DNA from 3 places in the Lysinibacillus sp. FSL R5-0849 genome. Region 1 is predicted to be linked to each of the others. Evidence: a T-box and tRNA genes for the amino acid it is inferred to sense, from the RefSeq annotation. Region 1 holds a T-box; the other regions hold tRNA genes.
What was found. The T-box of region 1 lies ahead of argS (arginine--tRNA ligase). A T-box ahead of a tRNA ligase gene usually reads a tRNA of that ligase, here a tRNA-Arg.
Positions count from the first base shown of each region.

Region 2: it encodes a tRNA-Arg, which carries the amino acid that the T-box ahead of argS (arginine--tRNA ligase) is inferred to sense. The anticodon was not compared.
Region 3: it encodes a tRNA-Arg, which carries the amino acid that the T-box ahead of argS (arginine--tRNA ligase) is inferred to sense. The anticodon was not compared.

Region 1 covers NZ_CP152004.1:2,236,786-2,247,457, reverse strand. Annotated here, with positions in the region: gene MKY80_RS11030 (LCP family protein) at 1-659, opposite strand, end outside; gene msrA (peptide-methionine (S)-S-oxide reductase MsrA) at 837-1,358, shown strand; gene recQ (DNA helicase RecQ) at 1,425-3,197, opposite strand; gene MKY80_RS11015 (hypothetical protein) at 3,205-4,305, opposite strand; gene MKY80_RS11010 (MFS transporter) at 4,561-5,736, opposite strand; gene argS (arginine--tRNA ligase) at 5,846-7,519, opposite strand; T-box leader at 7,565-7,784, opposite strand; gene MKY80_RS11000 (metalloregulator ArsR/SmtB family transcription factor) at 7,889-8,188, shown strand; gene MKY80_RS10995 (MFS transporter) at 8,307-9,500, shown strand; gene MKY80_RS10990 (FAD-dependent oxidoreductase) at 9,513-10,672, opposite strand, start outside.
Region 2 covers NZ_CP152004.1:110,584-121,255, forward strand. Annotated here, with positions in the region: rRNA gene MKY80_RS00550 (16S ribosomal RNA) at 550-2,101, shown strand; rRNA gene MKY80_RS00555 (23S ribosomal RNA) at 2,408-5,335, shown strand; rRNA gene rrf (5S ribosomal RNA) at 5,452-5,567, shown strand; tRNA gene MKY80_RS00565 (tRNA-Val) at 5,578-5,650, shown strand; tRNA gene MKY80_RS00570 (tRNA-Thr) at 5,657-5,732, shown strand; tRNA gene MKY80_RS00575 (tRNA-Lys) at 5,741-5,816, shown strand; tRNA gene MKY80_RS00580 (tRNA-Leu) at 5,840-5,924, shown strand; tRNA gene MKY80_RS00585 (tRNA-Gly) at 5,961-6,035, shown strand; tRNA gene MKY80_RS00590 (tRNA-Leu) at 6,041-6,129, shown strand; tRNA gene MKY80_RS00595 (tRNA-Arg) at 6,138-6,214, shown strand; tRNA gene MKY80_RS00600 (tRNA-Pro) at 6,224-6,300, shown strand; tRNA gene MKY80_RS00605 (tRNA-Ala) at 6,316-6,391, shown strand; rRNA gene MKY80_RS00610 (16S ribosomal RNA) at 6,542-8,093, shown strand; tRNA gene MKY80_RS00615 (tRNA-Ile) at 8,187-8,263, shown strand; tRNA gene MKY80_RS00620 (tRNA-Ala) at 8,276-8,351, shown strand; rRNA gene MKY80_RS00625 (23S ribosomal RNA) at 8,565-10,672, shown strand, end outside.
Region 3 covers NZ_CP152004.1:4,210,476-4,221,147, reverse strand. Annotated here, with positions in the region: gene MKY80_RS20885 (PP2C family protein-serine/threonine phosphatase) at 1-627, shown strand, start outside; gene MKY80_RS20880 (STAS domain-containing protein) at 678-1,010, shown strand; gene rsbW (anti-sigma B factor RsbW) at 1,010-1,480, shown strand; gene sigB (RNA polymerase sigma factor SigB) at 1,458-2,243, shown strand; gene MKY80_RS20865 (Tex family protein) at 2,387-4,558, shown strand; gene MKY80_RS20860 (SprT family protein) at 4,626-5,084, shown strand; tRNA gene MKY80_RS20855 (tRNA-Asn) at 5,176-5,252, shown strand; tRNA gene MKY80_RS20850 (tRNA-Glu) at 5,254-5,325, shown strand; tRNA gene MKY80_RS20845 (tRNA-Asp) at 5,355-5,430, shown strand; tRNA gene MKY80_RS20840 (tRNA-Gln) at 5,436-5,510, shown strand; tRNA gene MKY80_RS20835 (tRNA-Lys) at 5,526-5,598, shown strand; tRNA gene MKY80_RS20830 (tRNA-Leu) at 5,665-5,750, shown strand; tRNA gene MKY80_RS20825 (tRNA-Arg) at 5,781-5,857, shown strand; tRNA gene MKY80_RS20820 (tRNA-Gly) at 5,875-5,948, shown strand; rRNA gene MKY80_RS20815 (16S ribosomal RNA) at 6,146-7,697, shown strand; rRNA gene MKY80_RS20810 (23S ribosomal RNA) at 7,931-10,672, shown strand, end outside.

The DNA.
Region 1 (10,672 bases):
TTTTGCTGACGTGCTACACGACCGAAATCACCTTCCGCATCATGACGGAATCGTGCATAGCCTAGTAACTCCTGTCCATTTAAGTGATGAACACCTTGCTTTAACTCTACCCCAATATTTTCAGACATATCCTTCTCAACGTCCATCTCAACACCATTAGGCGCTAAAATATCCACCAACGATTCAAAGTTTTTAAAATCGATAAGCGCATAATGGTGAATCGGTAAGCCGAACATATTTGTTAGTGTATCCTTCAGTAGCTGTACCCCATCTAAGTAGTACGCTGTATTAAGCTTATAGGATTGATAGCCCGGGATTTCCGCATAAATATCACGCATAAAGGATACGAGCTTAATATCATTGTTTGATTTATTCCAAGATAATACCATCATCGTATCTGTTCGAGATTTCTCCTCGCCACGTGTATCGACACCAAGGATTAAGTAATTTTCGATATCGCCTTTTAATGTATCGCCAGAAAAATCCTCCTGCTCAACTTGTGTTTGATTGGCAAGCTTGAGGCCACTGCGGTACTGCATGATAGAATAACCTGCCACAACCAAGACACAGAGTATTAATAATGTAAAAATTGCTCTCCCTTTACGAAGCTTTCGTTTTGTAGGACGTTGTGAGCGTCTAGTATAATCTTGCTCTTCCATAATGACTAACTCCTCTATTTTTTTATAGTTAATGTAACGATTGATTAGCCGGAAAGTTTCATTTGGCTGATAGAGGAAGTCCCATCTTCATCTATCTTATTGTTATTTTACACCCAAATGCTCAGTTTTTTCGCCAAACAATGCTATAATATTTTCACAAAAGAAAGGATGATGTACATGATAGAAAAAGCTACATTTGCTGGCGGTTGTTTTTGGTGCATGGTTAAGCCATTCGTCGAGTGGGATGGTATACATAAAGTAACATCTGGTTATATGGGCGGCCATTTAGAAAACCCAACATACGTGGATGTTAAGAAAGGGACTTCTGGCCATTTAGAAGTCGTCGAAATTGAATTCGATCCAGCCATTTTTAGCTATGAACAACTACTAGACATTTATTGGATGCAAATCGATCCCACTGATGCTTTTGGGCAGTTTCATGACCGTGGAGAGTCCTATTCAACAGCCATCTTTACTTACACGGATGAACAAAAGCAAATCGCCGAGGCATCTAAAGAAAAGCTTGCCACTAGTGGACGCTTCGATAAACCTATTGTAACCAAAATTCGCGATGCTGAACGCTTCTATCCAGCGGAAGACTATCACCAAGATTACTATAAAAAAGAAGCTGATCACTATAAGCAAGACCGTGCTGTTTCCGGCCGTGATGAGTTTCTAACTAAGCATTGGGATAAATAAACAAAGGGAGGTGCCTCAATTTTTCATTGAGACACCTCTCTTTTTTGTAAAAACACATGCTTAATTTTAGATGGGTGTTTCTAAAAATGATTGTAGTGCCTCAAAGAAACGCTTGCCGTATTTATCAAATTTCACTTCACCGATGCCGCTAATGTGGCGTAAATCATCCAGTACTGCGGGCTTCTTGTCACATAAATCACGTAATGTTTTATCTGAGAATACTACAAATGGTGGAACTTTCTCTTCATCTGCAATTTCTTTTCGCAACACACGTAAATGTTCAAATAAAGGATCATTATCAACCAGTTTTTTAACCGTTACAGCTTCCTTCCGCATGACCTGTCGTTGCCCAAGTAGAACTTCTTTGCCATCGGCTGACACATAAATAGTCGGATACGTGCCGTGCTTAACTGCCAATAAGCCTTCGGCAATTAGAAACTCAATAAAGTTCGAGACATCTTTAGACGAATAATGCCCTTTCAAAATGCCATAGGTCGATAAACGTGCAAATCCAAATTCATTCATTTTTTGATTTTTGGAGCCGATAAGTACTTGAGCCACCATCGTCTTGCCAAATTTTTGGCCCATCCGTACAACACAAGCGAGTACCTTCTGTGCATCCTCCGTTACATTCATCACAGTACGGCCATCATTACAATTATTGCAGCGACCACAAGGCTCCTCTTGTACTTCACCAAAATAGGCTAAAATTGCATTTTGTAGGCAGCCCTCTGTATGGCAATAATCGACCATTGTTTGGAGCTTCGCTAATTCCTGTGGTATTCGTGCTTCATCTTGCGATTGGTCAATAAGAAAACGTTGAGTTTGAACATCTCCGGAGGCATACAGTAGGATACAAGCACTTGGAAGACCATCTCGACCAGCTCGCCCTGCTTCTTGATAATAGCTCTCCATGTTGCGAGGCATTTGATAGTGCAGCACAAAGCGCACATTACTTTTATCGATTCCCATACCAAAGGCGTTGGTAGCCACCATAATACGTGCCTCATCTTTTAAAAAACGCTCCTGCTCAGCCATCCGTAGATCCTCTGATAACCCAGCATGGTATTTGGCTACCGCTTCACCCGACCGACTTAGCATGTCATAAATCGCGTCTACCGCTTTTCGTGTGGCGGCGTAAATAATACCGACTTCCTGTTTATTTTTCTGCAAGTAATTTTTAATATAACGTTCTTTATTTTCACCAATTAACACCGAAAGGGCCAAATTATCACGTGTAAAGCCTGTCATCACTGTTGCATCTTCATCAATGGTTAAAATTTTCCGAATATCCTCACAAACAGCAGGTGTCGCAGTGGCGGTAAGCGCTAAAACAGTTGGCTTCTGCTGCCACAGTGTGAAAAGCTTTTGAATGGAACGATAACTTGGTCGAAAATCATGACCCCATTGAGAAATACAGTGTGCTTCATCCACCGCAATTAATGGCACGGATAAATAGGACAATGCTTGAAGGAAGGAAGCAATTTCAAGTCTTTCAGGTGCGATATACAGTAGTTTTAAATAACCAGCACTAGCTAGCTGCATCGTTTCATTCACTTCTTGTGCTGTTAATGTACTATTTATATAGGCAGCAGGAATATTGGCTGCTCGTAAAGCTTCCACCTGATCTTGCATTAAAGAAATAAGAGGCGATATAACGATTGTGAGCCCCTCAAGCATTAACGCTGGAATCTGATAACAAATAGACTTCCCTCCACCTGTTGGCATCACACAAAGGCTCGATTGTCCATGTAAAGTTTGTTCAATAATTTGGGCTTGTCCTTGCCGGAAGGCTTCATAGCCAAAATGATGCTGTAGCATTTGTCTTGCTTGCTCCATGCAAAGTTCACTCCTCAGTAGTAAGACGAAGTAGCTTGTACTCGCCCTGTTCATTTTTCATAATTTCATAAAGCATGATGGAATGGGCAAGTGCCTCCTGACCAGTTGCGTTGGTCAATACATACTCCGTTTTAGCTTGTACCTGTAGATGCTGATCCACTATACGAATATCTTGAATGTCCGTATTCGAGAAATGAATCTTCGCGTGTTTGGAGGCATAGTAGGCAACCATACCTGCCAAAGTGTCTTGCAAATCTTCTGATCCAACAATCGGCTCCATAACACTTGCATCTTGAATAGTGACAGCGCCTTTTAAATGCTTATGGAATGTATCTAAAAAAAGATTGATTTCATCTATATTATACGCAAATATATTTTCACCATATTGGTCGATGGCTTGCTGTACGGCTTCTTGATCACCCTGTTCAATATAAGGATATAAATTTTTTGATTGCGATAGGCGTACACTCGCCTTCATGCCTTCCTTTAACCACTTCTGCATAAACGGTTGAATTTCCTTTATCGGCAATATGTATGGTTGTGCTTCACCTTGCTGCTGCCGGTTAAAATAAAGACCGACAATTGCTCCGTTTTCCGCCTCCATCACGGGGCTTCCCAAAGGTAGCTTTTCATCTGTATCAATATAATAAGCAGCAATTTTATCATCGTATTTTTGAATCGTATAAGGTAAGCCATTCACATAAACTGATAGCTGATCGAGCTCCCCCTCATACATTTTAGGTACTTTTACATTCGCTTTATAGGTCACCTGCAAAAGTGCAACATTATGTGCCGTTGACATAAAATGAACATTAGTTGCCACTAGCTTATCCGGACCAATTTGCACAAGGGCAGTTGGCTTTGAGGCCACTAGTGCGCCATTTGTTAAAATATAAAGCTCATCATCCTTTTGCTGAATAATAATGCCTGCACCAACTCCATGCTCACCTATCACTTTGACCTCAGGCACTATCTTTTCTTCTTGCTTGGCCACTGTTTTTGTTGGCATCTCTGCTTTTTCTGCTTGAAACCAGCCTGCACCTATTTGACTGTCACAACTTGTCATTAGTATTGTAGCCGCTCCTAAAACGAGCATCTTTTTATACATACCTTCACCAAAACTTTCTTTTCAACTATCTCTCTTGTCTATCATAATCAAGGTCTTAGGATGTTTCAAGTTTACATAATATTATTATTTGAATTTATCTAGTAGTAAAATAGAGCAATCGCTTTAGTTCTATTTCATTCTACCTATTAAAATTTATGGATTCTCTGATTTGCTGTGAAAATGGATGGATTTTAGGCCTTCAAAATATTTTTGACAAAAAAAAGACATGCGTTTTGAATGGCATGCCTTCTTGAATTAATTTTTTCGCAGTAGCCCTGTTGTCGCGATTATTCCTAGCATTAATGCTAGAAAGATCACATACGTCCATGTATGGTTACCTGTCATGTCATAGCAAACGCCAATCAAAACAGGAATGATTGCACTTAGCATAAAGCCACCTGAAAATACCATCGATGACCAGCTGTTGGCTTCCTGATCATTTCTAGCTTCATCAAGCGGTAACAGCAGGCCGATCGGAAATAGCCCACTTAGAACAATGCCGATTATCAATACGGCCAACCACAAATAAATACCTGATAAAAGCCATAATAATGTAAAGCCTATCAGCCCTAAACAGCCTAATGCCACTGCCCATGCTAATCGATTAGTCCATTTCTCCATAAGCATCGGCACAGCAATATTCCCAATCATTTGTACAATAGACATAAACGTCAGCATCATACTCGCATCCTTAAGCGTCATTCCTTTGTCCTGTAAAAGAGGTGTAAGCCACGACATCATAGAGAAAAACAGTGAGGTTTGTAAGCCAAAATACAATAAAATTGACCAAGCGCGCCCAGTTACCCAAGGATTACGCGCCGGTTCATTTTTAGCTAATTCTTCACCATCTGCTCCTTGTTCTTTCGGAATTGCCCAGCTCCATAGAATAAGGGCGACCATAGCAAGTAAGGCCCACATGCCCAGTGCAACTGTCCACTGATTATCAAAATATTGATAAAAGCTCACTGTTAATGCTGCACTTAATGTCGCACCAATGCCGATGCCAAATGAATAAATACCAATAACAATTGTAAAGCGTTGAGGGAATTTTTTCTTAATAAATGCATTTAATATAGGCCCAATCATCGCAATAGCCAAGCCTGCCGCAAAACTAGTGACAACTAATAAAAGATAGCTTTCTTGGAAAAAGCGTAGCCCATTTGCGAAGATGAGTATAACCATTAACAGCACGATTGCTAATTTTGTTCCAAGCTTACGCTGAAATGGTACAGCAATCGAAGCAAATAAACCCATGCAAAAAACTGGGATAGATGTGAGAAAGCTCATACTCGTATTGGAAACCTGTAAGTTTGTCATGAGGACATTATAGAGTGGCCCAATTCCCGTTACTGCGGGTCTCATATTAAGTGCTACAAAGAATATACTTATTACGACTAAAATCAGTGAAACAGTCCATTGTTTTTTACCCATTTGATTTAATCCCCTCTGCTGCCAGTCAATGGAAGAATTTTCTTTTATTATTCTATCCTTTTACCATGTATTCTATAAATGGTCAATGCTTTCAATATGCGACCGTTCACTACATATTTTCTGGCGACTCAATGCCCAATAAAGCTAATGACTCTTTTAACACTATCGCCACACAATGACAAAGCGCTAGACGTGAAGCTTGCTGGGCATCATCGGTTAATATTTTTTGATGAGCGTAATATTTATTTAATAAACGTGCTAGCTGTAAAGCATATTTTGCGATAATGGATGGATCTGCCTGATTAAAAGCGGTGTCCACAACCTTCGGAAATTGTTCCAATAATAAAATGATTGGCCAAGCATGCTGCCCTAATGGAGCAAATGTCTTTATGTGAGAGGGCACATCGCCTTTTGCCAAGATAGAGCAAATACGAGCATAGGTATACTGTACATAAGGCCCTGTTTCCCCTTCGAAATTCATCATTTGCTCGATGGAGAATTCAATATCGTTTAAACGATGATATTTTAGGTCATTAAAGATAACCGCTCCAACTCCTACTTGCTGCGCTACTCTCTCTTTCTGCTGTAAATAAGGGTTTTTGTCTTCTATATTGCGCTTAGCTGTGGCAATCGCCTCGGCTAGCACATCCGCTAATAACACCACTTTACCTTTACGTGTGGACATTTTCTTACCATCTTTAAGCATCATCCCAAACGGTACATGCTGTAAATCTTTTGCCCAACTATACCCCATCTTTTCAATCACCTGAAATAATTGTTTAAAATGGAGCGTTTGTTCATTGCCAACTACATAGAAAATTTTGTTCGGTTGATACTGTTGCTGTCGGTAAAAGGCAGCCGCTAAATCACGAGTTGCATAAAGCGTGGCGCCATCTGTTTTTGTTATTAAACAAGGAGGCATTCCCTCTATCTCTACTACAAAAGCACCCTCTGATTCGATTAGGAGTCCTTTGCTTTGTAGCTCTGTCACAACCTCTGTCATTTTATCATTGTAAAAGGCTTCTCCTGTATATTCATCAAAATTGATACCTAGCAGCTGATAAATAGCCTGAAATTCATCTAACGATACATCGCGGAACCATTGCCACAATGCTAACGCCTCTGAATCACCATCCTCTAATGCTTTAAATGCGGCGCGAGCCATTTCATTTAATGTAGGATCTTGTTCGGCCATCGTATGAAATTTAACATAAATCTTTAATAATTCCTCAATAGGAGATGCTGTAATGGCTTCCTTATCACCCCAATTTTGATACGCAACGATAAGCTTGCCAAATTGGGTGCCCCAGTCCCCTAAATGATTAATACGAATAGCCTGGTAACCATTTTTAACTGCAATATTTGCCAAGGCATTCCCAATGACGGTTGAACGTAAATGCCCCATAGAGAACGGTTTAGCAATATTGGGCGAAGAAAAGTCGAGGACGACACTTCCCATTTCATTTTGATTCGTACCAAAATTTTGTTGTTCCTGCATAATAAGGCCCAACACTTGTTGCGTTACTGTTGCTTGATTTAAAAAGATGTTGACATAGCCACCAACGGATTGCACCTGATGGATCATCTCATTTTGCAATTGGTTCGCTATTTCCGCAGCAATTTGTTGAGGTGGCTTCTTCCATATTTTAGCCAAGGTGAAGCATGGAAATGCCACATCGCCAACTTCTAAACTTTTTGGTTTTTCTAGCAATTGTTCCACGTCTTGAGCTGTTAGCTGTTGCTTTAAAATTTCAGCAATACTGTTTGCAATTTGTTTATTCATGTATATCCTCCTCCATTTTCAATAAAAAAAGCCCCCGCCTCTATAATTAGAGACGAGAGCATAGTAATCCCGTGGTACCACTCTAGTTGCCATTCATAATGACCACTTTCCATTGTTAACGAGGTGACGCCCCGCTATTCTCTACTAGTAGTTCGAGAACCTTCTCCAAAGTGCGCTTCATTCATGGTTTCTGTATTAGGCTCACACCATCCCTAACTCGCTTTCCAGTTGTCCCATCAATTACTCTCTTTATCATCGAATTTTTCTATGATTTTGACATATTCTACAGGAGTCCTTTCTTGACGTCAATAATTTTTTGTATAAAATTAATCATTGACATATCGAGATAATTCGATATATCATCGAGACATGGAACCTATTGAAATTTTTAAAGCGTTATCAAACGAGACAAGGCTAAACATCTTACAGTGGTTGAAGGAACCTGAGAAGCATTTTCCAAAAGTGAGTATTGAAGGAGGCGTTTGTGTAGGGGATATTCAGGAAAAAGCAAAAACTTCTCAATCGACCGTTTCTCACTATTTAACTATGATGCAAAAAGCTGGTCTCCTTGAATCTTTTCGTCATGGTCAATGGACGTATTACAAATTAAAAGAAGAAACTGTCCAAGAAATTGCAATGTTTTTAGTATCAGAAACCCAAAATGATTAAGTGGGTTTCTATTCAATCATTATATCGAATATTCACGATAAATAGATATAGGGTCCGATATTACATCTAATATATCGATAATTCTCGATATATAAATATAAGGAGGTATCAATATACAATGGTTCATGAAGAACAAACGCTTAGTAAAAAGCATAAGATTTTAGCATTTACGCTTATTTTGCTTACTTTCGTCATGGGGACAAGTGAATTTGTAATTGTAGGGCTATTAACTGAGGTTTCTACATCTATAGGGATCTCGATTGCTACAGCAGGCACATTGGTTTCTGGATTCGCCATTGCCTATGCAATAGGCACCCCCATTGTAACAGGCTTTGTCAGTAGATTTCCGAAATATCCACTTATGTTAGTATTAATTGCCATTTTCATCCTTGGAAATATAATTAGTGCTTTATCTAGCACTTATGTTGTGCTAATGGGCTCTAGAATTACGACCGCTGTTGTCAGTGGTGTTTTAACAGCTCTATCTATGTCCATTGCTAATACGGTCATTCCAAAAGAAAAAAGATCCACTATCATTGCTTCGATATTTGCCGGCTTTACCATTGCCAATGTCATGGGTGTACCATTAGGAACAATGATAGGACAATGGAGTAATTGGCATATGACATTCTGGTTAACTGCCTTCTTAGGGGGCGTTGCATTTATCATAAGCATGTTTGTGTTACCTAAACGTTTAAGTGGTGAGAATGGATCGCTATCCGATCAATTGTCCTTATTAAAGCATCCTAAAGTTATACTTGCATTTTTAATTCCTATTTTCACCATTGCTGGAACATACACAATCTATACATTTATTACGCCTATTTTAGAAAATAAACTTGGTGTTCCGACAAAATACATAGCCATTGTCCTTCTGATCTATGGTTTCTTTTCTATTTTTAGTAATGTTTTAGCAGGTAAAATTGCACAGAGAAACGGATTAAGTAAATTACGTTATATTTTTATCATTCAAGCATTCATCTTATTTTCCTTTTATTTTACAATGTCCTCCCTTTGGCTAGGAATTTTAAGTATCCTGTTAATGGCTGTTATACTTTATGCCGTAAACGCGACAATTCAGCTATATTTCATGGATTTAGCAGAAGAGTATTCTCCATCAGCCAAAGATTTTGCTTCCTCATTAACGCCAGTAGCCGTCAATGTGGGGATAGCATTAGGCGCTGCCATAGGAGGCTTTGTCATTAATTCAGGGAGTCTAGAATATCTTGCCTGGGCAGCAGCAACGTTGGCACTGATTGCATCTGCATTCACCTTCATGAGTTACAGACGGCATTCAAACGATCCACATTAAAAAAAACGCTCCTCATTTAGAGGAACGTTCTTTTTCTATATAATGAATGACATCTGCCATGATGGCATACATCTCTTTTAACTTCAGTTGCTTATTGTCTTTCACTTTTTTAGCTACTTTTTCAGTAACAATTTCTTGATCAATTAAGCTTTCCCAGCTTGTTCCAGTCGATTCATCGATAAGCACATCTGCCAAATATTGCGCCAGCTCATCTCGCGTAATAGCTTCATCACCCGTGCTATATACCTTATTTATGACAATCTCCAGCTTATCTTTCTTATCGGCTGTACTCTCTCCGCCGGCACGAATCATACTTTCTTTAAACATTTTAGCAAACTTAATTTTCGTTGCTTTACTGTCGACCTTTAAATCATTATCATAACCGCCCACTACAAGTCCATAGTTAATTAACGATTGAATGGCTTCATCATACCATTCGCCCTGATAAGGATAGTCCACAGAAAATGAATCGATATAGGCACCTTGTTTATCCAACTGCTCTCTTAACGTAGCAATTAATTTTTTATCCTTGCTCATTTCTCTAAAAGTAACATCTTGTTGAAGAGCCAGTGCTGCCGCTGTCCCTGCCGCTTCCCCAGTCACCATACCGGTTGGAACAATACGGGCACTTCCCGCTGCTAAAGATGAATAACCTGCAGATCGTCCTACAACAAGTAAACCATCGATATCCTTTGGTACTAGAGATCGGAAAGGAATCGCATATTGCTTTGGTGCAGAAATAACATAGCCATAATCATGGGGTGTTTGAGCCTGCACATCTACAGGATAAGAAGCAATCCCAATGCTATCCCAATGATCTCGGTTTTGCCAAATATCGGACATTGGTAATTGATATTCCGCCCAGATATGTCTTGTTTCTCGTACATAAAGCTCTTCTGGGAAGCTGACAATTTCTGCTTTTTCAAATCCAGGGAAGTTTTCCTGTAAATATTTAAGTACATGCAATGTTTCTTTTTTACCAGCAGCAATGGCCGCCTGCTTCGAATGATCATTTAAGCCATCAATACCAAAAATTTGTAAGGCATTAATAAAATATTCATCATCCACTCGCGCTAAATTTAACCCTCTTAATCTTGTACCTTCTTGTAAAGGTGTATATTCATCATGAAGCTTGGTAAAGCCCCACATAACGGTATGATTCAAGTTAGCCC
Region 2 (10,672 bases), 2.1 Mb from region 1:
ATGCTTTTAACTCCTGCTTCTATGTTTTAGTCTTTAATTTGTTGAGTTTTAAAAGAAAGCAATGTATAGTAAAACAAATCATTTAAGTTAGAACAGAGAATGATATAAAATCTACATTCTCATAAGTGTAGAAAATAGCTTACTAATGCATGTTTTTTCAATAATATCATTTTCTATGAAAAAAATACTTGCGAAGTAATTACGAACATGATAAATTATTACTTGTCGTTAAAACGACGTAAGAACAACACCATCATAAAAATTCAACAAACGAAAAAGTTGTTGACACTGAAATGTGGTTGTGGTAAGATTTAAAAGTTGTCTCTTGTAAACGAAAAACTTTTTGAAAAAAGTTGTTGACAATGATAACTGAGTATATTATAATTTAAGAGTTGCTATCAAAAACGTAGCAACTAAATGAACCTTGAAAACTGAACAAGTAAAACGTAATCAATAAAGTTTTCAGTAACTAGCTTAGCTAGTGAACGAAGCAAAATTTTGGACATCAAAATTGATGCCAGCAAAACAATTTGAGCTAATCAAATTTCTTTTATGGAGAGTTTGATCCTGGCTCAGGACGAACGCTGGCGGCGTGCCTAATACATGCAAGTCGAGCGAACAGAGAAGGAGCTTGCTCCTTCGACGTTAGCGGCGGACGGGTGAGTAACACGTGGGCAACCTACCTTATAGTTTGGGATAACTCCGGGAAACCGGGGCTAATACCGAATAATCTGTTTCACCTCATGGTGAAACACTGAAAGACGGTTTCGGCTGTCGCTATAGGATGGGCCCGCGGCGCATTAGCTAGTTGGTGAGGTAACGGCTCACCAAGGCGACGATGCGTAGCCGACCTGAGAGGGTGATCGGCCACACTGGGACTGAGACACGGCCCAGACTCCTACGGGAGGCAGCAGTAGGGAATCTTCCACAATGGGCGAAAGCCTGATGGAGCAACGCCGCGTGAGTGAAGAAGGATTTCGGTTCGTAAAACTCTGTTGTAAGGGAAGAACAAGTACAGTAGTAACTGGCTGTACCTTGACGGTACCTTATTAGAAAGCCACGGCTAACTACGTGCCAGCAGCCGCGGTAATACGTAGGTGGCAAGCGTTGTCCGGAATTATTGGGCGTAAAGCGCGCGCAGGTGGTTTCTTAAGTCTGATGTGAAAGCCCACGGCTCAACCGTGGAGGGTCATTGGAAACTGGGAGACTTGAGTGCAGAAGAGGATAGTGGAATTCCAAGTGTAGCGGTGAAATGCGTAGAGATTTGGAGGAACACCAGTGGCGAAGGCGACTATCTGGTCTGTAACTGACACTGAGGCGCGAAAGCGTGGGGAGCAAACAGGATTAGATACCCTGGTAGTCCACGCCGTAAACGATGAGTGCTAAGTGTTAGGGGGTTTCCGCCCCTTAGTGCTGCAGCTAACGCATTAAGCACTCCGCCTGGGGAGTACGGTCGCAAGACTGAAACTCAAAGGAATTGACGGGGGCCCGCACAAGCGGTGGAGCATGTGGTTTAATTCGAAGCAACGCGAAGAACCTTACCAGGTCTTGACATCCCGTTGACCACTGTAGAGATATAGTTTCCCCTTCGGGGGCAACGGTGACAGGTGGTGCATGGTTGTCGTCAGCTCGTGTCGTGAGATGTTGGGTTAAGTCCCGCAACGAGCGCAACCCTTGATCTTAGTTGCCATCATTTAGTTGGGCACTCTAAGGTGACTGCCGGTGACAAACCGGAGGAAGGTGGGGATGACGTCAAATCATCATGCCCCTTATGACCTGGGCTACACACGTGCTACAATGGACGATACAAACGGTTGCCAACTCGCGAGAGGGAGCTAATCCGATAAAGTCGTTCTCAGTTCGGATTGTAGGCTGCAACTCGCCTACATGAAGCCGGAATCGCTAGTAATCGCGGATCAGCATGCCGCGGTGAATACGTTCCCGGGCCTTGTACACACCGCCCGTCACACCACGAGAGTTTGTAACACCCGAAGTCGGTGAGGTAACCTTTTGGAGCCAGCCGCCGAAGGTGGGATAGATGATTGGGGTGAAGTCGTAACAAGGTAGCCGTATCGGAAGGTGCGGCTGGATCACCTCCTTTCTAAGGATATTTTCGGAATACAAACCTTGGGTTTGTAAGATTACGTTTTGCGTTCAGTTTTGAAGGTTCATTCTTCTGAATGAAATACTTCAAAACTTGTTCTTTGAAAACTGGATAAAACGACATTGAAATAGTAACAAACACATTTATTTTTTAAGTTTTTTTATAGGCTTAATAACATTAAAAGGTTTCAAGACACGAGCAGTTCTAGGAAGCAATCGAGTGAATGAAGGAGCGTACTTCAGTACGTGACTGATTGAACGAGTGAAGCTGACAACGAAATGCGATGTGTATTGAAAGCTGATAGGTTAAGTTATTAAGGGCGCACGGCGAATGCCTTGGCACTAGGAGCCGAAGAAGGACGGCACTAACACCGATATGCTTCGGGGAGCTGTAAGTGAGCTTTGATCCGGAGATTTCCGAATGGGGGAACCCACTACGTTTAATCGCGTAGTATCTTGACGTGAATACATAGCGTCTTGAAGGCAGACCCAGGGAACTGAAACATCTAAGTACCTGGAGGAAGAGAAAGAAAAATCGATTCCCTGAGTAGCGGCGAGCGAAACGGGAAGAGCCCAAACCAAGAGGCTTGCCTCTTGGGGTTGTAGGACACTCAATACGGAGTTACAAAAGAGCGAGTTAGATGAAGCGACTTGGAAAGGTCCGCCAGAGCAGGTAAAAGCCCTGTAGTCGAAAGTTCGTTCCCTCCTGAGTGGATCCTGAGTACGGCGGAACACGTGAAATTCCGTCGGAATCCGGGAGGACCATCTCCCAAGGCTAAATACTACCTAGTGACCGATAGTGAACCAGTACCGTGAGGGAAAGGTGAAAAGCACCCCGGAAGGGGAGTGAAAGAGATCCTGAAACCGTGTGCCTACAAGTAGTTAGAGCCCGTTAATGGGTGATAGCGTGCCTTTTGTAGAATGAACCGGCGAGTTACGATTACGTGCGAGGTTAAGCTTTAGAAGGCGGAGCCGCAGCGAAAGCGAGTCTGAATAGGGCGAAATAGTACGTGGTCGTAGACCCGAAACCAGGTGATCTACCCATGTCCAGGGTGAAGGTAAGGTAACACTTACTGGAGGCCCGAACCCACGCACGTTGAAAAGTGCGGGGATGAGGTGTGGGTAGCGGAGAAATTCCAATCGAACTTGGAGATAGCTGGTTCTCTCCGAAATAGCTTTAGGGCTAGCCTCGTGATGAGAATACTGGAGGTAGAGCACTGTTTGGACTAGGGGGCCATCCCGGTTTACCGAATTCAGACAAACTCCGAATGCCAGATATTTATACACGGGAGTCAGACTGCGAGTGATAAGATCCGTAGTCAAAAGGGAAACAGCCCAGACCACCAGCTAAGGTCCCAAAGTAATCGTTAAGTGGAAAAGGATGTGGCGTTGCACAGACAACCAGGATGTTGGCTTAGAAGCAGCCATCATTTAAAGAGTGCGTAATAGCTCACTGGTCGAGTGACGCTGCGCCGAAAATGTATCGGGGCTAAACGATTCACCGAAGCTGTGGATTGACATCTACGATGTCAGTGGTAGGAGAGCGTTCTAAGTGCGTTGAAGTCAGACCGGAAGGACTGGTGGAGCGCTTAGAAGTGAGAATGCCGGTATGAGTAGCGAAAGACGGGTGAGAATCCCGTCCACCGTATGACTAAGGTTTCCTGAGGAAGGCTCGTCCGCTCAGGGTTAGTCGGGACCTAAGCCGAGGCCGATAGGCGTAGGCGATGGACAACAGGTTGATATTCCTGTACCACCTCCTCACCGTTTGAGAAATGGGGGGACGCAGTAGGATAGGGCAAGCGCGCTGTTGGTTATGCGCGTCCAAGCAGTAAGGCGTGTGTGTAGGCAAATCCGCACACTGTAACGTTGAGCTGTGATGGCGAGTCCGTATGGACGAAGTTCCTGATTTCACACTGCCAAGAAAAGCCTCTATCGAGGTGAGAGGTGCCCGTACCGCAAACCGACACAGGTAGTCGAGGAGAGAATCCTAAGGTGTGCGAGAGAACTCTCGTTAAGGAACTCGGCAAAATGACCCCGTAACTTCGGGAGAAGGGGTGCTCTTGAGCGTGCAAGCGCATGAGAGCCGCAGTGAATAGGCCCAGGCGACTGTTTAGCAAAAACACAGGTCTCTGCAAAACCGTAAGGTGACGTATAGGGGCTGACGCCTGCCCGGTGCTGGAAGGTTAAGAGGAGTGGTTAGCGCAAGCGAAGCTGCGAATTGAAGCCCCAGTAAACGGCGGCCGTAACTATAACGGTCCTAAGGTAGCGAAATTCCTTGTCGGGTAAGTTCCGACCCGCACGAAAGGCGTAACGATCTGGGCACTGTCTCAACGAGAGACTCGGTGAAATTATAGTACCTGTGAAGATGCAGGTTACCCGCGACAGGACGGAAAGACCCCGTGGAGCTTTACTGTAGCCTGATATTGAATTTTGGTACAACTTGTACAGGATAGGTAGGAGCCAGAGATCTCGGAGCGCCAGCTTCGAAGGAGGCGTCGGTGGGATACTACCCTGGTTGTATTGAAATTCTAACCCATGCCCCTTAGCGGGGCAGGAGACAGTGTCAGGCGGACAGTTTGACTGGGGCGGTCGCCTCCTAAAAGGTAACGGAGGCGCCCAAAGGTTCCCTCAGAATGGTTGGAAATCATTCGTAGAGTGTAAAGGCACAAGGGAGCTTGACTGCGAGACCTACAAGTCGAGCAGGGTCGAAAGACGGGCTTAGTGATCCGGTGGTTCCGCATGGAAGGGCCATCGCTCAACGGATAAAAGCTACCCCGGGGATAACAGGCTTATCTCCCCCAAGAGTCCACATCGACGGGGAGGTTTGGCACCTCGATGTCGGCTCATCGCATCCTGGGGCTGTAGTCGGTCCCAAGGGTTGGGCTGTTCGCCCATTAAAGCGGTACGCGAGCTGGGTTCAGAACGTCGTGAGACAGTTCGGTCCCTATCCGTCGTGGGCGTAGGAAATTTGAGAGGAGCTGTCCTTAGTACGAGAGGACCGGGATGGACACACCGCTGGTGTACCAGTTGTCTTGCCAAAGGCATCGCTGGGTAGCTATGTGTGGACGGGATAAGTGCTGAAAGCATCTAAGCATGAAGCCCCCCTCAAGATGAGATTTCCCATTACGCAAGTAAGTAAGATCCCTCAAAGACGATGAGGTAGATAGGTTCGAGGTGGAAGTGTGGTGACACATGGAGCTGACGAATACTAATCGATCGAGGACTTAACCAAAAATGTTTGAAACCTTCAATGAACCGTTTATCCAGTTTTGAAAGAATAAAAAAGTTTTTAAAAAACTTGCATTTTATAACTACATATGTTATAATAAATCTTGTCTTTTGAATAAGTCTAGTGATGATGGCAAAGAGGTCACACCCGTTCCCATACCGAACACGGAAGTTAAGCTCTTTAGCGCCGATGGTAGTTGGGGGATTCCCCCTGTGAGAGTAGGACGTCGCTAGGCATAATACCCAGGAGGATTAGCTCAGCTGGGAGAGCATCTGCCTTACAAGCAGAGGGTCGGCGGTTCGAGCCCGTCATCCTCCATCATTTGCCGGTTTAGCTCAGCAGGTAGAGCAACTGACTTGTAATCAGTAGGTCGTGGGTTCGATTCCTATAGCCGGCACCATTTCAGACGAGCCATTAGCTCAGTTGGTAGAGCATCTGACTTTTAATCAGAGGGTCGAAGGTTCGAGTCCTTCATGGCTCACCATTTATAAGTACCAACCATATTAAGCGGGTGTGGCGGAATTGGCAGACGCACTAGACTTAGGATCTAGCGCCGCAAGGCGTGGGGGTTCGACTCCCTTCACCCGCACCATTTTTCAATATGCCAGATAAAAAAACTTATGCACATGCGGAAGTAGTTCAGTGGTAGAACACCACCTTGCCAAGGTGGGGGTCGCGAGTTCGAACCTCGTCTTCCGCTCCAAATGTGCCGGGGTGGCGGAACTGGCAGACGCACAGGACTTAAAATCCTGCGGTAGGTGACTACCGTACCGGTTCGATTCCGGTCCTCGGCACCATTTTATATGCGCCCGTAGCTCAATTGGATAGAGCGTCTGACTACGGATCAGAAGGTTATGGGTTCGACTCCTGTCGGGCGCGCCATAAAACGAACGGGAAGTAGCTCAGCTTGGTAGAGCACTTGGTTTGGGACCAAGGGGTCGCAGGTTCGAATCCTGTCTTCCCGACCATTTCCAAAAAAATATGGGGCCTTAGCTCAGCTGGGAGAGCGCCTGCCTTGCACGCAGGAGGTCAGCGGTTCGATCCCGCTAGGCTCCACCATTCAACTTATTTAACTAAATGAACCTTGAAAACTGAACAAGCAAAACGTAATCAATAAAGTTTTAAGTAACTAGCTTAGCTAGTGAACAAAACAAAATTTTGGACATCAAAATTGATGCCAGCAAAACAATTTGAGCTAATCAAATTTCTTTTATGGAGAGTTTGATCCTGGCTCAGGACGAACGCTGGCGGCGTGCCTAATACATGCAAGTCGAGCGAACAGAGAAGGAGCTTGCTCCTTCGACGTTAGCGGCGGACGGGTGAGTAACACGTGGGCAACCTACCTTATAGTTTGGGATAACTCCGGGAAACCGGGGCTAATACCGAATAATCTGTTTCACCTCATGGTGAAACACTGAAAGACGGTTTCGGCTGTCGCTATAGGATGGGCCCGCGGCGCATTAGCTAGTTGGTGAGGTAACGGCTCACCAAGGCGACGATGCGTAGCCGACCTGAGAGGGTGATCGGCCACACTGGGACTGAGACACGGCCCAGACTCCTACGGGAGGCAGCAGTAGGGAATCTTCCACAATGGGCGAAAGCCTGATGGAGCAACGCCGCGTGAGTGAAGAAGGATTTCGGTTCGTAAAACTCTGTTGTAAGGGAAGAACAAGTACAGTAGTAACTGGCTGTACCTTGACGGTACCTTATTAGAAAGCCACGGCTAACTACGTGCCAGCAGCCGCGGTAATACGTAGGTGGCAAGCGTTGTCCGGAATTATTGGGCGTAAAGCGCGCGCAGGTGGTTTCTTAAGTCTGATGTGAAAGCCCACGGCTCAACCGTGGAGGGTCATTGGAAACTGGGAGACTTGAGTGCAGAAGAGGATAGTGGAATTCCAAGTGTAGCGGTGAAATGCGTAGAGATTTGGAGGAACACCAGTGGCGAAGGCGACTATCTGGTCTGTAACTGACACTGAGGCGCGAAAGCGTGGGGAGCAAACAGGATTAGATACCCTGGTAGTCCACGCCGTAAACGATGAGTGCTAAGTGTTAGGGGGTTTCCGCCCCTTAGTGCTGCAGCTAACGCATTAAGCACTCCGCCTGGGGAGTACGGTCGCAAGACTGAAACTCAAAGGAATTGACGGGGGCCCGCACAAGCGGTGGAGCATGTGGTTTAATTCGAAGCAACGCGAAGAACCTTACCAGGTCTTGACATCCCGTTGACCACTGTAGAGATATAGTTTCCCCTTCGGGGGCAACGGTGACAGGTGGTGCATGGTTGTCGTCAGCTCGTGTCGTGAGATGTTGGGTTAAGTCCCGCAACGAGCGCAACCCTTGATCTTAGTTGCCATCATTTAGTTGGGCACTCTAAGGTGACTGCCGGTGACAAACCGGAGGAAGGTGGGGATGACGTCAAATCATCATGCCCCTTATGACCTGGGCTACACACGTGCTACAATGGACGATACAAACGGTTGCCAACTCGCGAGAGGGAGCTAATCCGATAAAGTCGTTCTCAGTTCGGATTGTAGGCTGCAACTCGCCTACATGAAGCCGGAATCGCTAGTAATCGCGGATCAGCATGCCGCGGTGAATACGTTCCCGGGCCTTGTACACACCGCCCGTCACACCACGAGAGTTTGTAACACCCGAAGTCGGTGAGGTAACCTTTTGGAGCCAGCCGCCGAAGGTGGGATAGATGATTGGGGTGAAGTCGTAACAAGGTAGCCGTATCGGAAGGTGCGGCTGGATCACCTCCTTTCTAAGGATATTTTCGGAATACAAACCTTGGGTTTGTAAGATTACGTTTTGCGTTCAGTTTTGAAGGTTTATTAATAATATAAAACTTCCAAGAGGGCCTATAGCTCAGCTGGTTAGAGCGCACGCCTGATAAGCGTGAGGTCGATGGTTCGAGTCCATTTAGGCCCACCATATATACCTCTTGGGGCCTTAGCTCAGCTGGGAGAGCGCCTGCCTTGCACGCAGGAGGTCAGCGGTTCGATCCCGCTAGGCTCCACCAAACTTGTTCTTTGAAAACTGGATAAAACGACATTGAAATTGTAACAAACACATTTATTTTTTAAGTTTTTTTATAGGCTTAATAACATTAAAAGATTTCAAGACACGAGCAATTCTAGGAAGCAATCGAGTAAATGAAGGAGCGTACTTCAGTACGTGACTGATTGAACGAGTGAAGCTGACAACGAAATGTGATGTGTATTGGAAGCTGATAGGTTAAGTTATTAAGGGCGCACGGCGAATGCCTTGGCACTAGGAGCCGAAGAAGGACGGCACTAACACCGATATGCTTCGGGGAGCTGTAAGTGAGCTTTGATCCGGAGATTTCCGAATGGGGGAACCCACTACGTTTAATCGCGTAGTATCTTGACGTGAATACATAGCGTCTTGAAGGCAGACCCAGGGAACTGAAACATCTAAGTACCTGGAGGAAGAGAAAGAAAAATCGATTCCCTGAGTAGCGGCGAGCGAAACGGGAAGAGCCCAAACCAAGAGGCTTGCCTCTTGGGGTTGTAGGACACTCAATACGGAGTTACAAAAGAGCGAGTTAGATGAAGCGACTTGGAAAGGTCCGCCAGAGCAGGTAAAAGCCCTGTAGTCGAAAGTTCGTTCCCTCCTGAGTGGATCCTGAGTACGGCGGAACACGTGAAATTCCGTCGGAATCCGGGAGGACCATCTCCCAAGGCTAAATACTACCTAGTGACCGATAGTGAACCAGTACCGTGAGGGAAAGGTGAAAAGCACCCCGGAAGGGGAGTGAAAGAGATCCTGAAACCGTGTGCCTACAAGTAGTTAGAGCCCGTTAATGGGTGATAGCGTGCCTTTTGTAGAATGAACCGGCGAGTTACGATTACGTGCGAGGTTAAGCTTTAGAAGGCGGAGCCGCAGCGAAAGCGAGTCTGAATAGGGCGAAATAGTACGTGGTCGTAGACCCGAAACCAGGTGATCTACCCATGTCCAGGGTGAAGGTAAGGTAACACTTACTGGAGGCCCGAACCCACGCACGTTGAAAAGTGCGGGGATGAGGTGTGGGTAGCGGAGAAATTCCAATCGAACTTGGAGATAGCTGGTTCTCTCCGAAATAGCTTTAGGGCTAGCCTCGTGATGAGAATACTGGAGGTAGAGCACTGTTTGGACTAGGGGGCCATCCCGGTTTACCGAATTCAGACAAACTCCGAATGCCAGATATTTATACACGGGAGTCAGACTGCGAGTGATAAGATCCGTAGTCAAAAGGGAAACAGCCCAGACCACCAGCTAAGGTCCCAAAGTAATCGTTAAGTGGAAAAGGATGTGGCGTTGCACAGACAACCAGGATGTTGGCTTAGAAGCAGCCATCATTTAAAGAGTGCGTAATAGCTCACTGGTCGAGTGACGCTGCGCCGAAAATGTATCGGGGCTAAACGATTCACCGAAGCTGTGGATTGACATCTACGATGTCAGTGGTAGGAGAGCGTTCTAAGTGCGTTGAAGTCAGACCGGAAGGACTGGTGGAGCGCTTAGAAGTGAGAATGCCGGTATGAGTAGCGAAAGACGGGTGAGAATCCCGTCCACCGTATGACTAAGGTTTCCTGAGGAAGGCTCGTCCGCTCAGGGTTAGTCGGGACCTAAGCCGAGGCCGATAGGCGTAGGCGATGGACAACAGGTTGATATTCCTGTACCACCTCCTCACCGTTTGAGAAATGGGGGGACGCAGTAGGATAGGGCAAGCGCGCTGTTGGTTATGCGCGTCCAAGCAGTAAGGCGTGTGTGTAGGCAAATCCGCACACTGTAACGTTGAGCTGTGATGGCGAGTCCGTATGGACGAAGTTCCTGATTTCACACTGCCAAGAAAAGCCTCTATCGAGGTGAGAGGTGCCCGTACCGCAAACCGACACAGGTAGTCGAGGAGAGAATCCTAAGGTGTGCGAGAGAACTCTCGTTAAGGAACTCGGCAAAATGACCCCGTAACTTCGGGAGAAGGGGTGCTCTTGAGCGTGCAAGCGCATGAGAGCCGCAGTGAATAGGCCCAGGCGACTGTTTAGCAAAAACACAGGTCTCTGCAAAACCGTAAGGTGACGTATAGGGGCTGACGCCTGCCCGGTGCTGGAAGGTTAAGAGGAGTGGTTAGCGCAAGCGAAGCTGCGAATTGAAGCCCCAGTAAACGGCGGCCGTAACTATAACGGTCCTAAGGTAGCGAAATTCCTTGTCGGGTAAGTTCCGACCCGCACGAAAGGCGTAACGATCTGGGCACTGTCTCAACGAGAGACTCGGTGAAATTATAGTACCTGTGAAGATGCAGGTTACCCGCGACAGGACGGAAAGACCCCGTGGAGCTTTACT
Region 3 (10,672 bases), 2.0 Mb from region 1:
ATTCGTAAAATGAATGGTGATTATGTTCATTTTTTTCATGATGGAGAAGAGTATTTAAGTGTGGCAGTAACAGATGTTGTAGGAAAGGGTGTACCTGCTGCTTTATGTATGTCTATGGTGAAATACGGACTTGAGACATTGAGTTATGCCTATAAAGATCCTTCGTATGTTTTAGAAGTCATTAATAGGGTAATAGAAAAAGGTGTTGATGATAGTATGTTTGTTTCTATGTTCTATGGCTGCTTAGATATTCGCCAAAATATATTTTCCTATGCTTCTGCAGGACATGAGCCGGCTTTACATTATAGAGCCAAGCAAGATGAATTTATTCCTTTAGAAGCTAAAGGCTTATTACTAGGTGTGTTGTCTGAAACCAAATATACATTTCATGAAATTGTTTTAGAGGAAGATGATTTGATCATCATGATGACCGATGGAGTAACAGAATTTAGAGGGCAGGATGACTTAAATTCAAGAGAAATTATTTCAGCACTCATAAAAGAAAACAAGTACTTATCAGCTCAACAATTGTGCTTGCTTCTATATAGAGAGATAGAGAAAATACAGGATTTTAAACTGACAGATGATTTTACTGTAGTTATTTTAAAAAATAGGTTTACGTTTTAATGAAACAGGGAACAGAAAATAGTCTAATAAATATGGTGGAGGTGTGCTATATGGACGTTACAATACATTTTAAAGAAATTGATCATAAATTATTTGGCTTTGTAGAAGGTGAAATTGATACGTTTACGGCATCAGGATTACGTGAAGAATTGGAAGCTGTAAAGATTACAGAAGGATTGGAAATTGAACTCGATTTATCAAAGGTAAATTACATGGATAGTACAGGACTCGGGATTTTTGTTGCCTTTTATAAAAGAACATTACGTGAAAATGGCAAAGTGAAGCTCGTTGGTTTATCGACTAGATTACAAAGATTGTTTGAAATTACAGGACTGAGTGATTTGATGGATATCGAAACTGATAAAAAGGTGGAATTAAGATAATGAAGGAATTTGACTATATTGAAATTAGAGTTCCTGCTAAACCGCAATTTGTCAGTGTTATTCGGTTAACTGTCTCTGGCTTAGCAAGCAGGATTGGCTTTAATTATGATGATATCGAAGACTTGAAAATTGCTGCAAGTGAGGCTGTCACTAATGTCGTGCATCACGCTTATAAAGAAGATGAAGAAGGCGAAATCGTCATCGGATGTGCGTTATACGACAATAAAATGGAATTGATGATTGCTGACTACGGTAATAGTTTTAATTTCGAGGAGATTAAAACTAAGATTGGACCGTACCATCCTGAGGAAAATATTGCAGGGCTAAGAGAAGGTGGGTTAGGGCTTTATTTAATGGAAACTTTGATGGATGAGGTGATGATCAATAACGATGGTGGCGTAACTGTCTTTATGACAAAGTATGTCACTAGGGAGCAGGTGGAAAAAAATGTCGAAAGAATCACTACATAAATCTTCATCCAAAGAAGATGTATTAAAGTGGATTGAATTGTACCAATCAACGGAGGATGATGAAGCGCAAACGAATTTAGTGATTCATTATCGATATCTAGTTGAGTCAATAGCACGTAAGTATTCGAATGGTAAATCTTATTATGATGATATTGTTCAAGTAGGGATGCTGGGTTTATTAGGTGCAATTAGACGTTTTGATCCAAATGTTGGCCGTAGTTTTGAAGCATTTGCTGTACCAACAATTGTTGGAGAAATCAAGCGCTTTTTACGTGATAAAACATGGGATGTTCATGTGCCTAGACGCATAAAAGAAATTGGGCCGAGAATCAAATCTACGGTGGAGGCGCTGACTATTGAATTGCAGCGTTCTCCATCCATTCAAGAAATTGCCGAGCGTTTAGATGTAGCGGAGGAAGAAGTATTAGAGGCTATGGAAATGAGCCGTAGTTATCAAGCTCTTTCTATGGATCATTCAATAGAGTCAGATTCAGATGGTAGCACCGTAACACTATTCGATATTTTGGGTAGGGAAGACGATGGCTATGAAATGACTGATAAACGAATGATTGTTTCCGAGGCAATGGTTGTTTTGAATGAAAGAGAAAAACAAATCATTCAGCTTACATATTTAGAGCAACTAAGTCAAAAAGAAGCTGGAGAACAATTAGGGATTTCTCAAATGCATGTATCTAGAATACAAAGAAAAGCAATCAAGAAATTACAAGAGGCTATTCTAGCAAGTGGCGGTGTGTCGCTCTAATCCATCAATGGGTGTGCTGTGAATCATACTAAACACCTTTTAAATGTTTGAAAATAGTCTACTCATATTCGTTTGAGTAGACTATTTTTTTGCATTTTTAGTAAAGTGTAATGGTAAAATGAAAAGAAAAAGGTAGTGATGGTGTGGAACAAAAGCAAATGTTACAGCTCATTGCAAAAGATGTAGCGGTTAAACCAGGGCAAGTTGATGCTGTTATTAAATTATTAGAAGAAGGAAATACAGTTCCGTTTATTGCGCGTTATCGAAAAGAAGTAACGGGATCTCTGGATGAGGTGCAAATTAAAGCTGTAGAGGATCGTTATCACTACATACAGCAGCTCGAACAACGGAAAGAAGAGGTTATTCGATTAATCCAAGAGCAAGATAAGCTTACACCAGAATTAGAAAAATCTATTCTTTCAGCAACAGTACTACAGCGTGTAGAGGATTTATATAGACCTTACAAGCAAAAGCGTCGTACTAAGGCTACTATTGCAAAAGAAAAGGGCTTAGAACCACTGGCAGATCTTTTAGTAGCTTTTAGTCATGATCCACTAGAGCAACTAGCTATTAAATTCGTCGATAATGATCAAGTAGCTAATACTGAAGACGCGCTAGCAGGAGCGAGAGATATTTTAGCAGAACGCTTTGCTGATGATGCTGCTATTCGTGAGACAATTCGTACGTATTCATTGAAAGATGGCGTACTTGTAACGAGTGTGAAAAATGCAGAAATAGATGAGAAAAATGTATTTGAAATGTACTACGAGTATGAGGAGCCTGTTAATCGAATTGTTCCGCATCGTATTCTAGCGATAAATCGTGGGGAAAAAGAAGATGTTTTAAAAGTTTCGATTCATGTTCCGGTGGATCGCGTATTGATGATCATGTGGAAAGAATGGATACCAGCAACGGGAACATCTCCTGCTATTGCTGAAGTGAAGCTAGCTATCGAAGATTCGTACAAGCGTTTAATTCAACCTTCTATAGAAAGAGAAATACGTAATGAGCTTACTGAAAAAGCAGAAACACAGGCTATTCATATTTTCTCTGCAAACTTACGTAATCTACTATTACAACCACCTATGAAAGGCAAATATGTCTTGGGCGTTGACCCAGCTTATCGTACCGGTTGTAAATTAGCAGTTGTCGATGAAACTGGGAAAATGCTAGAGGTTACCGCTATCTATCCACATCCACCTAAACCAGATGTGGCAAAATCGAAAGCTGTTGTAAAAGCAATCTTAGCAAAATACCCAATTAGTATAATTGCTATTGGTAATGGGACAGCCTCCCGTGAAACAGAACAATTCATTGTTGATGTATTAAACGAGCTGCCTACGGACGTAGCCTACGTTATTGTTAATGAAGCGGGAGCATCTGTGTACTCAGCATCGGATATTGCTCGGGCTGAATTCCCTGATTTACAGGTTGAGCAACGAAGTGCTGTGTCTATTGCCCGACGCTTACAAGATCCTTTATCAGAGCTAGTGAAGATTGAACCAAAAGCAGTTGGAGTGGGGCAGTATCAGCATGATGTTTCTCAAAAGAAATTAAATGAATCATTAACATTTATAGTAGAAACAGCAGTTAACCAAGTGGGAGTTGATGTAAACACGGCCTCTTCATCACTTTTACAATACGTTTCTGGTTTATCTAAAACAGTTGCAGAAAATATCGTGAAGGTTAGAGAAGAGAATGGTCAATTCACTACCCGTGTACAATTAAAGAAAATTCCAAGATTGGGTGCGAAAACTTATGAGCAAGCCATTGGTTTCTTACGTATCTCTGAGGCAAAAAATCCATTTGATTCTACAGGTATCCACCCTGAAAGCTATCATCTTGCAGAACAGATTTTAGGAGAGGCAAAGATCGATAAAAAAGAACTTGGAACGAAGAAGGCGGAGGAAGCTATTGCTGCTTTGGATATTCAACAATTAAGTGGAGTACTAGAGATTGGTGTTGTAACGATTCAAGATATTGTAGATACTTTGATGAAGCCAAGCCGTGATCCACGTGATGCGTTCCCACAGCCATTGCTGAAAACAGATGTATTGAAAATGGAAGATTTAAAAGTTGGTATGGAGCTACAGGGAACTGTGCGAAATGTAGTAGACTTTGGAGCTTTTGTTGATATTGGTGTGAAGCAAGATGGACTTGTGCACATTTCAAAACTTCAAAATAAACGCATTAAACATCCATTAGAAGTTGTGGCGTTAGGAGATATTGTAACCGTTTGGGTTGAACAGATTGATGTTAGTAAAGGGCGGATTTCTTTAACAATGCTTCCTCCTAAAAATCAATTATTAGATTGAGTAATAAATTTTTACCACGCTGTGCATACTACACAGTGTGGTATTCTTGTTGTTGGAGGTGATCAAGTTGGACAATGAGGAACTACAACAGCTTGTATGTCGAATTTCTTTGGAAAGTTTTCAAAAACCATTTATACACCAAGCTTATTTTAATGGAAGGTTACGTTCAACGGGCGGGCGATATCTTTTACAAACGCACAATATTGAGATCAATCCATATGCTTTTGAATTATATGGTATTAAGGAAATTCAAGGCATTGTACTTCATGAACTGTGTCATTACCATTTACATATTGAAGGTAAGGGGTATCAGCATCGGGATAAAGAATTCAGGGAACTATTAAATAAAGTAAAGGCACCTCGTTTCTGTTCAGCGTTACATACTTCTAAATCATCTATAAAAAAACAACGACGCTACACCTATACATGTACTAATTGCCAGCAATTATATGTAAGAAAAATTAAAATGAATGTTGAAAAGTACTGTTGTAGCAAGTGTTTGGGCAGGCTTAAATTATTAGAGTAAAAAAATATTAAAAAAAGATTGACGTATTGTTGAGTTATCCCTATAATAGTAAAAGTCGACAAGATAACGACGACAACATAACACTCATTATTCCGAAGTAGCTCAGTTGGTAGTAGCACCTGACTGTTAATCAGGTTGTCGCAGGTTCGAGTCCTGCCTTCGGAGCCATGGCCCCTTGGTCAAGTGGTTAAGACACCGCCCTTTCACGGCGGTAACACGGGTTCGAATCCCGTAGGGGTCATTTTCATAATTTACTTTGCAAATAATATTGGTCCCGTGGTGTAGCGGTTAACATGCCTGCCTGTCACGCAGGAGATCGCCGGTTCGATCCCGGTCGGGACCGCCACTTATTGGGGTATAGCCAAGCGGTAAGGCAACGGATTTTGATTCCGTCATGCCTAGGTTCGAATCCTAGTACCCCAGCCATTCATTTCTTAATTTGAGCCATTAGCTCAGTTGGTAGAGCATCTGACTTTTAATCAGAGGGTCGAAGGTTCGAGTCCTTCATGGCTCATCTCTTTTAAGAAAAAGGTTGACTTTCTATTGATGTATAGTATAATAAGAAAGTTACTAATTGAATGCGGTCGTGGCGGAACGGCAGACGCGCTAGGTTGAGGGCCTAGTGGGGGCAACCCCGTGGAGGTTCAAGTCCTCTCGGCCGCACCAAAGTCAATTACAAAGTTAATTAATTCATATGCGCCCGTAGCTCAATTGGATAGAGCGTCTGACTACGGATCAGAAGGTTGTGGGTTCGACTCCTGCCGGGCGCGCCATATTTTTTAAAAATAATGCGGGTGTAGTTTAATGGTAAAACCTCAGCCTTCCAAGCTGATGTCGTGAGTTCGATTCTCATCACCCGCTCCAAAAAAAGTGTTGACAACCTCTTGGTTGTTTGATAAGATTAAATAGTTGTCTGATTCGACAACGTTATGAACCTTGAAAACTGAACAAGCAAAACGTAATCAATAAAGTTTTAAGTAGCTAGTTTAGCTAGTGAACGAAACAAAATTTCGGACATCAAAATTGATGCCAGCAAAACAATTTGAGCTAATCAAATTTCTTTTATGGAGAGTTTGATCCTGGCTCAGGACGAACGCTGGCGGCGTGCCTAATACATGCAAGTCGAGCGAACAGAGAAGGAGCTTGCTCCTTCGACGTTAGCGGCGGACGGGTGAGTAACACGTGGGCAACCTACCTTATAGTTTGGGATAACTCCGGGAAACCGGGGCTAATACCGAATAATCTGTTTCACCTCATGGTGAAACACTGAAAGACGGTTTCGGCTGTCGCTATAGGATGGGCCCGCGGCGCATTAGCTAGTTGGTGAGGTAACGGCTCACCAAGGCGACGATGCGTAGCCGACCTGAGAGGGTGATCGGCCACACTGGGACTGAGACACGGCCCAGACTCCTACGGGAGGCAGCAGTAGGGAATCTTCCACAATGGGCGAAAGCCTGATGGAGCAACGCCGCGTGAGTGAAGAAGGATTTCGGTTCGTAAAACTCTGTTGTAAGGGAAGAACAAGTACAGTAGTAACTGGCTGTACCTTGACGGTACCTTATTAGAAAGCCACGGCTAACTACGTGCCAGCAGCCGCGGTAATACGTAGGTGGCAAGCGTTGTCCGGAATTATTGGGCGTAAAGCGCGCGCAGGTGGTTTCTTAAGTCTGATGTGAAAGCCCACGGCTCAACCGTGGAGGGTCATTGGAAACTGGGAGACTTGAGTGCAGAAGAGGATAGTGGAATTCCAAGTGTAGCGGTGAAATGCGTAGAGATTTGGAGGAACACCAGTGGCGAAGGCGACTATCTGGTCTGTAACTGACACTGAGGCGCGAAAGCGTGGGGAGCAAACAGGATTAGATACCCTGGTAGTCCACGCCGTAAACGATGAGTGCTAAGTGTTAGGGGGTTTCCGCCCCTTAGTGCTGCAGCTAACGCATTAAGCACTCCGCCTGGGGAGTACGGTCGCAAGACTGAAACTCAAAGGAATTGACGGGGGCCCGCACAAGCGGTGGAGCATGTGGTTTAATTCGAAGCAACGCGAAGAACCTTACCAGGTCTTGACATCCCGTTGACCACTGTAGAGATATAGTTTCCCCTTCGGGGGCAACGGTGACAGGTGGTGCATGGTTGTCGTCAGCTCGTGTCGTGAGATGTTGGGTTAAGTCCCGCAACGAGCGCAACCCTTGATCTTAGTTGCCATCATTTAGTTGGGCACTCTAAGGTGACTGCCGGTGACAAACCGGAGGAAGGTGGGGATGACGTCAAATCATCATGCCCCTTATGACCTGGGCTACACACGTGCTACAATGGACGATACAAACGGTTGCCAACTCGCGAGAGGGAGCTAATCCGATAAAGTCGTTCTCAGTTCGGATTGTAGGCTGCAACTCGCCTACATGAAGCCGGAATCGCTAGTAATCGCGGATCAGCATGCCGCGGTGAATACGTTCCCGGGCCTTGTACACACCGCCCGTCACACCACGAGAGTTTGTAACACCCGAAGTCGGTGAGGTAACCTTTTGGAGCCAGCCGCCGAAGGTGGGATAGATGATTGGGGTGAAGTCGTAACAAGGTAGCCGTATCGGAAGGTGCGGCTGGATCACCTCCTTTCTAAGGATATTTTCGGAATACAAACCTTGGGTTTGTAAGATTACGTTTTGCGTTCAGTTTTGAAGGTTCATTCTTCTGAATGAAATACTTCAAAACTTGTTCTTTGAAAACTGGATAAAACGACATTGAAATAGTAACAAACACATTTATTTTTTAAGTTTTTTATAGGCTTAATAACATTAAAAGGTTTCAAGACACGAGCAGTTAAATGCGATGTGTATTGAAAGCTGATAGGTTAAGTTATTAAGGGCGCACGGCGAATGCCTTGGCACTAGGAGCCGAAGAAGGACGGCACTAACACCGATATGCTTCGGGGAGCTGTAAGTGAGCTTTGATCCGGAGATTTCCGAATGGGGGAACCCACTACGTTTAATCGCGTAGTATCTTGACGTGAATACATAGCGTCTTGAAGGCAGACCCAGGGAACTGAAACATCTAAGTACCTGGAGGAAGAGAAAGAAAAATCGATTCCCTGAGTAGCGGCGAGCGAAACGGGAAGAGCCCAAACCAAGAGGCTTGCCTCTTGGGGTTGTAGGACACTCAATACGGAGTTACAAAAGAGCGAGTTAGATGAAGCGACTTGGAAAGGTCCGCCAGAGCAGGTAAAAGCCCTGTAGTCGAAAGTTCGTTCCCTCCTGAGTGGATCCTGAGTACGGCGGAACACGTGAAATTCCGTCGGAATCCGGGAGGACCATCTCCCAAGGCTAAATACTACCTAGTGACCGATAGTGAACCAGTACCGTGAGGGAAAGGTGAAAAGCACCCCGGAAGGGGAGTGAAAGAGATCCTGAAACCGTGTGCCTACAAGTAGTTAGAGCCCGTTAATGGGTGATAGCGTGCCTTTTGTAGAATGAACCGGCGAGTTACGATTACGTGCGAGGTTAAGCTTTAGAAGGCGGAGCCGCAGCGAAAGCGAGTCTGAATAGGGCGAAATAGTACGTGGTCGTAGACCCGAAACCAGGTGATCTACCCATGTCCAGGGTGAAGGTAAGGTAACACTTACTGGAGGCCCGAACCCACGCACGTTGAAAAGTGCGGGGATGAGGTGTGGGTAGCGGAGAAATTCCAATCGAACTTGGAGATAGCTGGTTCTCTCCGAAATAGCTTTAGGGCTAGCCTCGTGATGAGAATACTGGAGGTAGAGCACTGTTTGGACTAGGGGGCCATCCCGGTTTACCGAATTCAGACAAACTCCGAATGCCAGATATTTATACACGGGAGTCAGACTGCGAGTGATAAGATCCGTAGTCAAAAGGGAAACAGCCCAGACCACCAGCTAAGGTCCCAAAGTAATCGTTAAGTGGAAAAGGATGTGGCGTTGCACAGACAACCAGGATGTTGGCTTAGAAGCAGCCATCATTTAAAGAGTGCGTAATAGCTCACTGGTCGAGTGACGCTGCGCCGAAAATGTATCGGGGCTAAACGATTCACCGAAGCTGTGGATTGACATCTACGATGTCAGTGGTAGGAGAGCGTTCTAAGTGCGTTGAAGTCAGACCGGAAGGACTGGTGGAGCGCTTAGAAGTGAGAATGCCGGTATGAGTAGCGAAAGACGGGTGAGAATCCCGTCCACCGTATGACTAAGGTTTCCTGAGGAAGGCTCGTCCGCTCAGGGTTAGTCGGGACCTAAGCCGAGGCCGATAGGCGTAGGCGATGGACAACAGGTTGATATTCCTGTACCACCTCCTCACCGTTTGAGAAATGGGGGGACGCAGTAGGATAGGGTAAGCGCGCTGTTGGTTATGCGCGTCCAAGCAGTAAGGCGTGTGTGTAGGCAAATCCGCACACTGTAACGTTGAGCTGTGATGGCGAGTCCGTATGGACGAAGTTCCTGATTTCACACTGCCAAGAAAAGCCTCTATCGAGGTGAGAGGTGCCCGTACCGCAAACCGACACAGGTAGTCGAGGAGAGAATCCTAAGGTGTGCGAGAGAACTCTCGTTAAGGAACTCGGCAAAATGACCCCGTAACTTCGGGAGAAGGGGTGCTCTTGAGCGTGCAAGCGCATGAGAGCCGCAGTGAATAGGCCCAGGCGACTGTTTAGCAAAAACACAGGTCTCTGCAAAACCGTAAGGTGACGTATAGGGGCTGACGCCTGCCCGGTGCTGGAAGGTTAAGAGGAGTGGTTAGCGCAAGCGAAGCTGCGAATTGAAGCCCCAGTAAACGGCGGCCGTAACTATAACGGTCCTAAGGTAGCGAAATTCCTTGTCGGGTAAGTTCCGACCCGCACGAAAGGCGTAACGATCTGGGCACTGTCTCAACGAGAGACTCGGTGAAATTATAGTACCTGTGAAGATGCAGGTTACCCGCGACAGGACGGAAAGACCCCGTGGAGCTTTACTGTAGCCTGATATTGAATTTTGGTACAACTTGTACAGGATAGGTAGGAGCCAGAGATCTCGGAGCGCCAGCTTCGAAGGAGGCGTCGGTGGGATACTACCCTGGTTGTATTGAAATTCTAACCCATGCCCCTTAGCGGGGCAGGAGACAGTGTCAGGCGGACAGTTTGACTGGGGCGGTCGCCTCCTAAAAGGTAACGGAGGCGCCCAAAGGTTCCCTCAGAATGGTTGGAAATCATTCGTAGAGTGTAAAGGCACAAGGGAGCTTGACTGCGAGACCTACAAGTCGAGCAGGGTCGAAAGACGGGCTTAGTGATCCGGTGGTTCCGCATGGAAGGGCCATCGCTCAACGGATAAAAGCTACCCCGGGGATAACAGGCTTATCTCCCCCAAGAGTCCACATCGACGGGGAGGTTTGGCACCTCGATGTCGGCTCATCGCATCCTGGGGCTGTAGTCGGTCCCAAGGGTTGGGCTGTTCGCCCATTAAAGCGGTACGCGAGCTGGGTTCAGAACGTCGTGAGACAGTTCGGTCCCTATCCGTCGTGGGCGTAGGAAATTTGAGAGGAGCTGTCCTTAGTACGAGAGGACCGGGATGGACACACCGCTGGTGTACCAGTTGTCTTGCCAAAGGCATC